DNA from 3 places in the Paraburkholderia sprentiae WSM5005 genome. Region 1 is predicted to be linked to each of the others. Evidence: predicted binding sites of a transcription regulator. Region 1 holds the regulator's gene; each other region holds the start of a gene.
What was found. Region 1 encodes LexA, which represses DNA repair genes until DNA is damaged. Its sites were predicted from a motif close to ACTGTATNNNNATACAGT; they were not measured.
Positions count from the first base shown of each region.

Region 2: a site for LexA is predicted at 1,825-1,842, ahead of BJG93_RS11560 (PA0069 family radical SAM protein). Genes of this name have one in related genera too.
Region 3: a site for LexA is predicted at 1,787-1,804, ahead of imuA (translesion DNA synthesis-associated protein ImuA). Genes of this name have one in related genera too.

Region 1 covers NZ_CP017561.2:1,439,048-1,443,245, forward strand. The annotation lists gene BJG93_RS06610 (universal stress protein) at 179-646, shown strand; gene BJG93_RS06615 (DUF2939 domain-containing protein) at 765-1,382, opposite strand; gene BJG93_RS06620 (hypothetical protein) at 1,502-1,846, opposite strand; gene lexA (transcriptional repressor LexA) at 1,925-2,575, opposite strand; gene BJG93_RS06630 (sulfate ABC transporter substrate-binding protein) at 2,887-3,933, shown strand; gene cysT (sulfate ABC transporter permease subunit CysT) at 4,039-4,198, shown strand, end outside.
Region 2 covers NZ_CP017561.2:2,528,869-2,533,066, reverse strand. The annotation lists gene BJG93_RS11570 (D-amino acid dehydrogenase) at 1-1,085, opposite strand, end outside; gene BJG93_RS11565 (Lrp/AsnC ligand binding domain-containing protein) at 1,266-1,754, shown strand; gene BJG93_RS11560 (PA0069 family radical SAM protein) at 1,874-3,049, shown strand; gene BJG93_RS11555 (NINE protein) at 3,083-3,550, opposite strand; gene BJG93_RS11550 (PQQ-dependent sugar dehydrogenase) at 3,747-4,198, opposite strand, start outside.
Region 3 covers NZ_CP017561.2:1,338,756-1,342,953, reverse strand. The annotation lists gene BJG93_RS06150 (Zn-dependent hydrolase) at 1-201, opposite strand, end outside; gene BJG93_RS06145 (TetR/AcrR family transcriptional regulator) at 472-1,167, shown strand; gene BJG93_RS06140 (GFA family protein) at 1,224-1,631, opposite strand; gene imuA (translesion DNA synthesis-associated protein ImuA) at 1,816-2,523, shown strand; gene BJG93_RS06130 (Y-family DNA polymerase) at 2,453-3,922, shown strand; gene BJG93_RS06125 (error-prone DNA polymerase) at 3,942-4,198, shown strand, end outside.

The DNA of each region.
Region 1 (4,198 bases):
TGTACCGTTTTGCATTGCGGCATCCGCGCGTAAACGCCGCTTCGGATCGCCCGACGCTTGTGCGGACGGGACCTGCGTGCACCGACTATGCACTTAGCGTTTTCCATCCCTTGCAAGCCGAATTGCGGCGCACCATGATTGATTCAGACCGCGCCTTCCGCGCGAATGGAGAAAACTGATGGCGAGCTACCGGAAAATCCTGTTGTGCTATGACGGCTCGCGCGAAGGCCGCAAAGCCCTGCGTTGCGGTGCCGATCTGGCGTTGGACCTGAAGGCGGAAACGCATCTGTTATCGGTCGTCGACATGCGTTCGAGCATTGCGCAAAGCGCGGGCTTGTTGACGGACGTAGCGTGCGGCAGTTTCGAAAAAACGGCCCGGGAGATTCTGCAGGAAGGCGTGAACTGGCTGACCGAGCGCGGCGTGAGCGCGCAAGGGCATTTCGCGTTCGGTCATCCGATCGACGAGATCGCCAATCTTGCCAACGAGTTGCAGGTCGATCTCGTGGTGGTCGGCCATCGCTGCCGCACCGGTTTGTCGCGTTGGTGGATGGGAGCGGGCAACACGCCGCTGCTCGACAGGGTGTCGTGCAGCATTCTGGTGGCGTGCTCGTCCGTGCAGGAGCAGCAGCAGGCGGCTGCGGCGTAACACGCTAGCCGAGGGCGCGAAGCGGTGTGCCCTCTCATGTAGCCAAGATGTGAACAAAGCTGTCATGTGGCTGGCCTCGGATGGCCAGCCACGCATTCCTTCCGGCCAGGCTTCGATCTCACTCGTTCAGATTGATCGCGGCGAGCTTCCACGTGACGAGACCTTCGCGACGGAAGATTGCCGAATAGTTCGCATTGCCTTCGCCACGTCGGTACGTGACGACGAATTCGTTGAGACTGCGATAGCCGGCCGTGCTTTGACGCCCGGGTGGCGGCGAGCTTGCCTGATTGGCGGTGTCGCCCGCGGCTGGTGCGGCCGGCGCTTCGCCGCCCGCCGCTGGTGGCGCGGACGGTTGTTCACCCGGCATACCGCGTGGGGGCATGCCGTTCAGCAGCGCCGCGACGCCGTCGGGTGTCGCATAGGCATCGACGAGCGGGCCGATCAACGTCACGCCGATCACCGCGCCGATCGTGGCCATCTTGTTGCCGGCGTCCGCTTCGAGCCGTCGTGTCAGCATGGCGCCGACCTGTTGTTTCAGGCTATCGCGCAGCGCGGGAAAGTCCACGTACTGATTGACGGTTTGCGCGTCTCGCGCGTCTGCTGCGCGTTTGAGATTGTTCACCGCGATATACGGTGACGCATAAATAAACCCCAGCGCGGCAACCACGATCACCACGATCAGCGTGATCAGCAGCGGCCGGGTGGCGCTGCCTTGTATACGTTTCGGAATTCGCATCGAATGGGACTCCACGTCAGTGATGATCTAACGTCGACCACGGCGAGGTCGAAACGATCCCATCCCACGCGAAACGCTGAACATCCGAAGTGCGTATTGCATGCGTGCTCAGGATTCGCTCAGGCTTCGAACACCGCGCCGTGCACGTTGGCTTCGTCGGCTATGCAACGATCGATCATACGGCATACGGCGTCGACCGTGCCGACCATGATCAGTCGCGACGGTCCATGGTAGACCCGCACCGGTGCGCGACGCGCAGGCTCGGCGATGTTCAGCGCTGAATTCAGCGACACGCGAGCGAACGCCGGCAACGACGACGGCAGAGCGGAAGCTGCGGCAGGCACGTCGAACAGCGACGGCGTGCGCGTTGCGGGCGCCTCGATCAGCGCGCAGGGCGTGAGCTTGCGCAGATGGCGCAAACGGCCGAACTGGCGAAAAGGCAGCAGGCGGGCAAGGCGTTCCATGAGTCTCTCCAGGCGATACGGCGTAAATGCGGCTTGAGTTGGACAAACCGGCGCAAGCGTTCCGGCGACAGTGAAAGATCAGAATTCGCCGGGGCGGATGAGCCCGACCGCAATCCCTTCCAGCGCAAAATCGGCGCTGCCGGTTGCCACGAAGATGTTGTCGTAATCGGGGTTTTCGGCGATCAGCTCGATGCCGTTCGGCCGGCGCTTCAGACGCTTGACCGTCACGTCGTCGCCAAGCCGCGCAATGATGATCTGGCCGTCCTTCGCTTCGCTGCGCTTTTGCACCGCGAGCAGGTCGCCGTCGAGAATGCCGGCGTCGCGCATCGACAGGCCGCGCACTTTGAGCAGGTAGTCGGGCTTGCTCGAGAAGAGCGCCGGGTCGCACGCGTAGTGCTGCGCGATATGTTCCTGCGCGAGGATCGGACTACCCGCCGCGACCCGACCGATCAGCGGCAGTGACAACTGCATCAGGCCCGCATGCGGGAGCGTGAACTGATGTGGGGCGTCCTCTTGCCCGGACAGCAGACGGATGCCGCGCGACGCGCCGGCTGCGAGTTCGATCACGCCCTTGCGCGCCAGCGCGCGCAGATGCTCTTCCGCGGAATTGGCCGAACTGAAACCGAGTTCGGCGGCGATTTCCGCGCGAGTGGGCGGAAAGCCGGTGCGTTCGATCGCGCGGCGGATCAGATCGAAAACCTGCTGCTGTCGTGCGGTGAGTTTTGTCATGGCCACTGTATGTATGAACAGGTGACTGTATTTTTATACAGTATTCGGCGCATTTCAAGCTTTACTTTAGGTTCGATGGAAGAGGCGCGCTGCGGCGTCGCTTATCGGCGACAGCGCGTCGTTTTTGGCGCGTCAGCAGCCGTCGCATCTGCCGTTACCACTTTTAAGCATTAAAAAATGAAGAAACATTATTTTTAATGATGAAAGCCCTTCGATAGACTGCCTCGGGGTTAGCGCTCATGTGCACGTGACCGCGACGCAGAACAACATCGGACGCTCATCAGCGGACCATCACGCGGAGAAAAATTGAGATGAACTATCGGCACACGGGGCTTGCGGCTCGAACCAAAAAACGGATCGCGGCTCTCGCCGTCGCCGCGGCGGGCGCGCTGGGCATGTTGGGCGCGAGCGGCGTTGCGCACGCCGACACCACGCTGCTGAACGTGTCCTACGATCCGACGCGGGAGCTGTATCAGGACATCAATCAGGCGTTCGGCAAGCAATGGCAGGCGAGGACCGGCGAAACCGTCACCTTCAAGCAGTCGCACGGCGGCTCGGGCGCGCAGGCTCGCTCGGTTCTCGATGGGTTGCAGGCCGACGTCGTCACGCTCGCGCTCGCTTATGACATCAACGCGCTCGCGAACAAGGGGCTCGTCGACAGGAACTGGCAGAAGCGTCTGCCGGACAACGCGTCGCCGTACACCTCGACGATCGTGTTTCTCGTGCGCAAGGGCAACCCGAAGCACATCAAGGATTGGGACGACCTGGTGAAGCCGGGCGTGTCGATCGTGACGCCGAATCCGAAGACCTCGGGCGGCGCGCGCTGGAACTATCTGGCCGCATGGGCGTACGCCGAGCATCAGCCGGGCGGCAACGTGCAGACGGCCAGGGAGTTCGTCGGCAAGCTGTACAAGAACGCCGGGGTGCTCGATTCCGGCGCGCGCGGCGCGACCACGAGCTTCGTGCAGCGCGGTATCGGCGACGTGCTGATCGCGTGGGAAAACGAGGCATTCCTGTCGCTGAAGGAGTTTGGTCCGGACAAGTTCGAAATCGTCGTGCCGTCGGTGAGTATCCTCGCCGAGCCGCCGGTCGCGGTGGTCGACAAGGTCGTCGACAGGCACGGTACGCGCAAGCTCGCCGAGGCGTACCTGAACTTCCTGTATAGCGAGCAGGGCCAGGAGATCGCCGCACGCAATTTCTATCGGCCGCGTTCGAACAAGGTACCGGCCGATCTGACCGCGAAGTTTCCGAAGCTGAAGCTGTACACCATCGACGATTCGTTCGGCGGCTGGGCCAGTGCGCAGAAGACCCATTTCGCGGACGGCGGCGTGTTCGATTCGATTTATCAGCCGCAGTAACGACCGCCGCCTGAATCATAGGCAGCGGCAACAGGGCGCGCTCAAGCGGCGCGCCTTCGGCGAACGAATGACCGCGCGAGCATCAACCATGAATGAGTATCCAGCATGACCACGTTGACCTTCCGCAAGCCGAGCGCATTGCCCGGTTTTGGCCTGACACTCGGCATCACGGTGGCTTATCTGAGCCTCGTGGTGCTGATTCCATTGGCGGCGACCTTTCTGAAGACCGCGACGCTCGACTGGGATCAGTTCGTGCGCGCGGTCA
Region 2 (4,198 bases), 1.1 Mb from region 1:
GTGCCGTCCGGTGTCATCGGCCGCAGACCGGTCCAGAACGTCGCCTTGGACGTGTCGCCGCCGCCCGGGAAAAGCTCGTTCACAGACAGCTCGAGCGTCTCGCGGCGCGCGTTGCGCAGCGACTTGTCGAAGCCGACGATCTCCGCCATGCCGCCGACGCGAATGCGGTCGTCGAAGCGCGTGATCGCAATCTTGTAGGTCTCGTCGAGCACGGTCGATACCGGCGCGGCAGCCGCGTTGACGATCGGTGCGGTGATCGAATAGCCCTTTAGCGGATAGACCGGGATCTTCACGATGCCATCGAGGAAGCGCGTCGAATACGAACCGAGCGCGACCACGAACGAATCCGCGCGCACCAGCTCGCCGCCGCACTGTACGCCCGCGACGCGGCCGCCCGCCATCGCGAGCGCGTCGACCGACGTGTTATAGCGGAACTTGACGCCCAGCTCTTCGGCGAGCGCCGCGAGGCGCGTCGTGAACATCTGGCAGTCGCCGGTTTCGTCGCCGGGCAGGCGCAGCCCACCGGTCAGCTTGTGCGACACCGCGCCGAGCGCCGGCTCGGCCCTCGCGAGTTCGTCGGCCGTCAGCAGCTCGTATGGCACGTTCGCTTCCTGGAGCACGGCGATGTCTTTCGCGGCGCCGTCGAACTGCTGCTGCGTGCGGAACACCTGCAGTGTGCCGCCGGTGCGGCCTTCGTACCGGATGCCTGTGTCGGCGCGCAGCGCCTGCAGGCAGTCGCGGCTGTATTCGGCGAGCCGCACCATGCGGCCCTTGTTGACCGCATAGCGCGCCGCCGTGCAGTTCTGCAGCATCTGCCACATCCATTGCAACTGGAACGCGGTGCCGTCGAGGCGGATCGCGAGTGGCGCGTGCTTCTGGAACATCCACTTGAGCGCCTTCAGAGGCACGCCCGGCGCGGCCCACGGCGACGCATAGCCGGGCGAGATCTGGCCCGCGTTGGCGAAGCTGGTTTCCAGCGCTGGGCCAGCTTCGCGATCGATGACGGTCACTTCGTGACCGGCGCGCGCGAGGTAATACGCACTCGTCACGCCGACGACGCCACTGCCCAAAACGACGACTCGCATAGCTGCTCCAGGTATTCGAAAATTGAGTGAGGGCAGCGAGCTCGCCGCTGAATTCGATGTGACTCCATTCAACGAGCTGCAACGCAAGGTGAAATGCCGTTTGCCCAGTGTTAACGGCTATACTATTGGCAGTGAGGCAGGTTTTGTTATCGTATTTTCATCGTTTTCAGAAAAAAGACTATGCGGACCCAGCGCCAGCCCGTGCGGGCTCTCGACAAGCTTGATCACAAGATCCTGCGGTTTCTGCAGCAGGACGGCCGAATGGCGATGAAGGATCTGGCGGAGCGGGTGGGACTGTCGGTGACGCCGTGCATCGAGCGCGTCAAGCGGATGGAGCGCGACGGCGTGATCACCGGCTACTACGCACGCGTGAACCCGGCCGAGTTGGGCGCGGCGTTGCTCGTGTTCGTCGAGATAACGCTCGATCACAAGAGCGGCAATATGTTCGACCAGTTCCGGCGCGAGGTGCAGAAGATCCCCGAGGTGCTCGAATGTCACCTGGTGTCGGGCGATTTCGACTATTTGATCAAGGCGCGCATCGGCGAAATGGCCGACTACCGAAAATTGCTCGGCGACATCCTGCTGCAGCTGCCGGGCGCGGTGCAGTCGAAGAGCTACGTGGTGATGGAGGAAATCAAGGAAACGCTGACGATTGCAGTGGGCGAGTAACTGCGTGCCCGCTGACCGGGCTAGCCGCGCATTACGCGAGCAAACCAAGTGCTCGACAAACTGCGTAAATACTGTATATTTGTACAGTATTTACGCAGTTTCTTTTTAGCGCTTCCTCAATGCTTTTGCTTGCGTGGCCCGCCGTGGATGACGCCGACACCTCTGACATTCCCGAATTTCCGATCGCGCCGCCGGCGCCTCGCAAGGGGCGCGGCGCGGTCACGAACCTGCAAGGCCGCTACGAAGTCGACCAGCGCGAGGCCGTCGACGACGGCTGGCAGACAGCCGACGAAGACGGTGAGCCGAAGGTCCTGCGCACGCAAGTGTTCGAGGAGCGCGCGAAAACGATCCTCACGCGCAATGCGTCGCCGGACATTCCGTTCAACGTGTCGCTCAATCCGTATCGCGGCTGCGAGCACGGCTGCATCTATTGCTTCGCGCGGCCCACGCATAGCTATCTGGGCTTGTCGCCCGGACTTGATTTCGAAAGCCGCATCTACGCGAAGATCAACGCGCCGGAACTGCTCGAGCGGGACCTATCGAAGAAATCCTACGTACCGGAGCCGATCGCACTCGGCGTCGCGACCGACGCATGGCAACCGGCCGAGCGAGACCTGCGTCTTACGCGTCGGGTGATAGAGGTGCTCAGCGAGCGCAACCATCCGTTCGCGGCGATCACCAAATCGTCGCTGATCGAGCGCGACATCGACTTGCTCGCACCGATGGCGGAGCGCGGGCAATTCATGGCGGCGATCACCATCACCACGCTGGACGCCGATATCGCACGCACGCTCGAGCCGCGCGCGGCCACCCCGTCGCGCCGGCTGCGAACGATCCGTACGCTGAGCGAGGCGGGCATTCCGGTCGGCGTCAGCATCGCGCCGGTGATCCCGTTCGTCACCGAACCGGACCTGGAGCGCGTGCTCGAAGCCTGCACGCAAGCGGGCGCCAGCAATGCGAGCTATATCGTGCTGCGGCTGCCGTGGGAAGTCGCGCCGTTATTCAAGGATTGGCTGAGCGCTCATTTTCCGGAACGGGCCGAGCGCGTGATGAGCCGTGTGCGCGACATGCGGGGCGGCAAGGATTACGACTCGTCGTTTTCGACCCGCATGAAGGGGGAGGGCTTATGGGCGGATTTGCTCAGGCAGCGCTTTCAAAAGGCCGTGTGCCGCTTGGGGCTAAACGGGCGCGAGCGCGGCATTCTCGACATGTCCCACTTTCGCCGGATCGGGCCACCACGCCCCGAGCAGGCAAGCGCACAGGCGCGCGACAATCCGCAACTTAGGCTTTTCTAGCGCTGGAACGCCTGCTGGTCCCGATACGGGGAATTACTGCGAAATCGACCTGGCCGCTTCAAGCTGACTTTCGAAGTAGGTCTGGAAGGCGAACGCGAGACTGGTCATCAGTAGAAACGCACCGATCAGCAGCGAAAAAATCACGACGAAAACGACCGTCCAACCCGAGCGGCTTTTGCGTTCTGTGTGAGCGTTGAATTGCGCATCCCATTTCTGATCCGGACGCAGCCCGTAGACGAGCGCCGCCAGAAACGCGGCAAACAACGAGACCGCCCCAATCGACGCGAGCACCCAGCCGAGGATCGACGCACGCTCTGACGCGATCAGCAGCATCAGGCCGGGAATGCCGATCAGCGTGCCGAGCAGGTGCGCCCAGCCGTAGATGTCTCGTGTGCCGTACAGATAGAAGCGGTGGGCGCCGAGGCTGCCGAACAGGAACGCCAGCGCGGCGGTGAGCGTCTTGGATCTGAAGCGCGGGGAACTCGAGGCGACGGTGGACATGAACGCGTGGGCAGAGTGACAGGCAGTCGAAAGGAGCGGCGCGCCGCGGGCGCGGACCGACGCGCATTCTACGCCTGCGGCCGGCGCGTGGTCACGTGGAGGGCGGACGCCCGGGCTGAAGGCGGGGGCGGCGGGACGCGCCAGACCTGGCTCACAGTAAGCCTGAACGTCAGCCGAATACGCATGCATCCACGTGCTACGGCGCCGCATACGTGACGCGATAGATCGCGCCGGCAGTATCGTCGCTGATCAGTAGCGAACCGTCTGGCAACGGCAGCACGTCGGCGGGGCGGCCCCAGACCGATTCGCCGGGTTGTAGCCAGCCTTCGGCAAAGACTTGCTGGCGCGCGTGCTTGCCGTCCGGATCGGTGATGACGCGCACGATCCGGTAGCCGACTTTCTTGCTGCGGTTCCACGAGCCGTGCTCGGCGATGAAGATATTGTTGCGGTAGTCGGCCGGAAACATCGGGCCGTCGTAGAAGCGCATGCCCAGCGCCGCCACGTGCGCGCCGAGCTTGACCACCGGCGGTGTGAATTCGCTGCACGAATGATCCTTGCCGAATTCGGGGTCGGGCGTGTCGCCGCCGTGACAGTACGGAAAGCCGAAATTCATGCCGACCCGTGGCGCGCGGTTGAGCTTGTCGCTCG
Region 3 (4,198 bases), 100 kb from region 1:
GGTGCAGCCCGCCTGCTTCGCCCAACTGACGATGAGGTCACGCCCTTCCTTGTCGAGATCGGTGAGCGCGAGACGGCAGACGCCGCCTTTCATCGTCGCGCCGATCTTCGCCATCGTCATCAGGCTATCCCACAGCCGTTTGCCGTTGACCCGGATCGACGTATCGAGTCCTTGTTTCAACCCTTCGGGTGTCGCATTCATTCGTCTTGCTCCTCTCGATCGAGACGCCTTGCGTGGTAAACCCCGACGCGATGCCTGCTTCCAATCCTGTCCAGTTGGACAGGTTGTAGCTGACTAAAATCATGAAATCAATGTCTTTCGTGCGAGCCCAAACAGTTGGCGATCAGAGCGAGAAGCATGCCATTGCAATGAAGCCGGTCTTCTTCCCGCACCACAACACGGCGCGAATGACCCGGTGGACGCGGGCGCAAAGCAGCTAGAATAAAGCGCGACGCGGCGCCAGGGCTAACGATGAAACACCACGACACACTGTTGAGCGAAACGGCTAACGACGATGCAGCGCCACCTTTGCGGCGTCGCAAGGCTCGGATTCGCGAGAGCAACGAAGCGCATCTTCTGGCGTGCGCGGAGGCCGTGTTCGCGGAGCGCGGCTTCGAAGGCGCGAGCACGGCAATGATCGCCGAACGCGCGGGCCTACCGAAAGCCAACGTCCACTACTACTTCCCGACGAAGCTCGCACTTTATCGTCGCGTGCTCGAAGACCTGTTCGAAGACTGGCATCGCGCGGCGAATACGTTCGAAGGGAGCGACGACCCGGTGGAAGCGATCGGCGGCTATGTGCGCGCGAAGATGGAGTTGTCGCGACGGCGGCCGCTCGGATCGAAGGTATGGGCGAACGAAATCATTCACGGCGCCGGGCACATGCAGGACATCCTCGCGCAACGCGTGAAGCCGTGGCTCGACACGCGCGTGACCGTCATCGACGACTGGGTCGCGCGCGGCCTGCTCGCGAACGTGGATGCGCAAACGCTGATGTACATGATCTGGGCCACGACGCAGCACTACGCGGATTTCGATGCGCAGATACGCGCGCTCAGCGGCAAGCGTGCACTGTCGCGAAAGGCTTTCGGTTCGGTCACTGAACACGTCGTGCAACTTGTGATCCGTGCGTGCGGCGCTAGGTCTCCGTCTGCGAAGAAGACCTAGCAGGCTGCTTGGCGAGCCTTTCCCATCGCGCCCGAAGAGCGCGCCGACCGGCGCAATCAAAGATGCCGCGTTTGCACCGGCGGATTGCCCCAGTCGTTGTGCAGTCCGTCCCGATAGGTGACTGGCGCATTCAACGCTGCGTCGAGATCGAGTTCATCGAGGCACATGATGTTCACGTTGATATACGGATACCCTGTGCCGTTGGGCATGTCGATGCGATCGAATACGTGGACCCCGCAGCGTTTGCAAAACGGGTGATGCGCGACCAGGTTGTTACCCTGGTATTCGTTCAGCACGGCTTCGTCGCAGAGCAGGCGGAAGTCTTCGCGGCGAACCTGCACGTGCCAGAATCGCAGCCTGCTGCAGTAGCTGCAATTACATTTGGACGTGCCCTCGTCGAAGTCGATGCGCGCTTCGAACTTGACGAGTTGGCAATGGCAACTTCCGAGGTACGTGCGCAGCATGGGGGTCTCCGGGGTTGAGGGCCGCTGCAATTATGGACGGCATGACTTCGCGCTGCCAATGCATGAGCCGTTGCAATCGGCGTCGCCGTACCCCTGTCCATGAACCCGCCTCTAAAAAAGTGCCTGTTCGCTATCTCGTAAAAAACATGTAGGATACTGTATATCCATACAGGTATTTTCGTCAATGATAGCCGCCCTGCCAGCACCGGAAGCCATTCATCCGTCCTTGTGGCGGGCGTCCCAGCTGGCCGCTGGCCGCGGCCGCAGCGTCGATACCGGCTATCCGGCCTTGTCGGCGGAATTGCCCGGCGGCGGCTGGCCACTCGGCGCGCTGGTCGATCTGCTCGTGCAGCAGGCCGGCGTCGGCGAACTGCGATTGTTGCAGCCGGCGCTCAGCGCCGTCGGCGAGCGTCCGGTCGCCTTCGTGCAACCGCCGCATACACCGGACGGCCTCGGGCTCAACTACATCGGCCTGTCGCTGCAGCAGGTGCTGTGGATCAATGCGCCGAAAACCGCCGACGCGCTGTGGTCGGCCGAGCAGATCCTGCGCGCCGGCAGTTGCGGCGCGCTGATCTTCTGGGCGCAGCACGCGCAGGCGTCGTCGCTGCGCCGTCTGCATCTGGCCGCGCAATCGTCGGAGACACTTTTCATCATGGTGCGGCCGCTCGCCACCGCGCAGGATGCATCGCCCGCGCTGCTGCGGCTCGCGCTCAGGCCATCGGCCGAAGGTCTCACCATCGACATCGTGAAACGACGAGGGCCCGCTCGCGCAGAGCCCCTGTCGATTCCCCTTCAACCCACCCCCGTTCTGCTTTCCCGACATGCGCGTCTTTCTCGCCGTTCATCTGCCAAAGTTGCCGCTCGAGGTCTTCAGACCGAAGTGGTCGCCTGAGCCCGCGCATGGCTGCGCGGTGCTGGAGAAAGACAAGGTGGTCATGGCCGACCCCGCCGCGCGCTCGGCAGGCGTGCGTCCCGGCATGAAGCGCGGCGGCGTGCTGACGCTGTCGCCGCAGACGGCCATGTATGAGCGCGATAGCGGCCGCGAGGCGGCGGCCCATCGCGAGGTGGGCATCGCGCTGATGCGCTTCTCGCCCGAAGTCGCGCTGCTCGATGAGGCGACGGTCGTCGTCGAGATCGGCGCGAGTCTGCGGCTCTTTGGCGGCCTGCTCGCGCTGTGCCGCGATGCGAAGGCCATCCTCGACGCGCTCGGTTTCAGCGCGCGCATCAGTGCCGCGCCGACCGGCCAGGGCGCGTGGCTGCTCGCGAAGTATGGCAACCGCCGCGTGCTGAAGCTCGCGTCGCTCGAACGGCGCCTGTGCGCCCTGCCGATGCTCGCCGTGCCCGAAGTGCGCCCGTTCGCCGACTGGTTCACGGGCCTCGGCTGCGAGCGCATCGCCGATCTGCGCCGCCTGCCCCGCGCCGGCTTGCAGCGCCGCTGCGGCGAACATCTGCTCGACTCGCTCGACCGCGCGTTCGGGACCGCGCCCGAACTGTTCGACTGGCTCGAACTGCCGCCCACGTTCTCGGCGCGCATCGAGATGCCCGACCGGCTCGAACACGCGGATGGCGCGGTGTTCGGCGCGCAGCGGCTCGTCGTGCAACTGTGCGGATGGCTGTGCGCGAAACAGCTCGCGCTCACCGGCATTCGCCTGTCGCTCGAACACGAGCGAGGCCGCGATGCAATCGAGCCGACCACGCTCGACATCGCACTCGGCGAGCCGAGCTGGCGCGAAGAACATCTGATTCGCCTGCTGAAGGAGCGGCTGCATCGTATCGAGCTCGCCGCGCCGGTGATTGCGTTGCGGCTCGATGCATCGAAGGTCGAGCCGGCCGCGCCCACGTCCGACACGCTGTTTCCCGAACCGGGCGGCTCGAAAGAGGACCACGAGCGCCTGCTCGAACTGCTGGCCGCGCGGCTGGGCGACGAGAACGTGCTGAAACCCGCGCCGAGCGCCGATCATCGGCCGGAGATCGCGAACCGCTGGCTGCCGGTCTCGCAGCCGATCAAGCCCGGCGCGCTGCCGCGGAATCTGCCCCGCCCGACGTGGATGCTCGACACGCCCGTGCGCCTGCTGATGCGCCAGCACCGCCCGTTTTATGGCTCGCCGTTGCGCATGGTGTCGCCGGGCGAGCGCATCGAGAGCGGCTGGTTCGACGGCGAGCTCGTCACGCGCGATTACTTCGTCGCGCAGGCAGAAGACCAGAGCTGCTACTGGATCTACCGCGAACGCGTGAGCAGCCGCGACGCGGAAGAAGAGCAACGCTGGTTCCTGCATGGCCTGTTCGGCTGACAGGCGCGGATGAGCGGCCATGGACACCACCTTCACGATGCTGCCGGCGTATGCCGAGCTGTTCTGCTTTTCCAACTTCACGTTTCTGCGGGGCGCGTCGCACGCTGAGGAACTGGCCGAGCGTGCCGCGCAACTCGGCTACTCCGCGCTCGCGATCACCGATGAATGCTCGCTTGCAGGTGTCGTGCGCGCGCATGTCGCGGCGAAGGACGCGAATCTGCCGTTCATCGTTGGTTCGTATTTCCGGCTCGTCAATGCCGATGGTTCGCCGGCGTT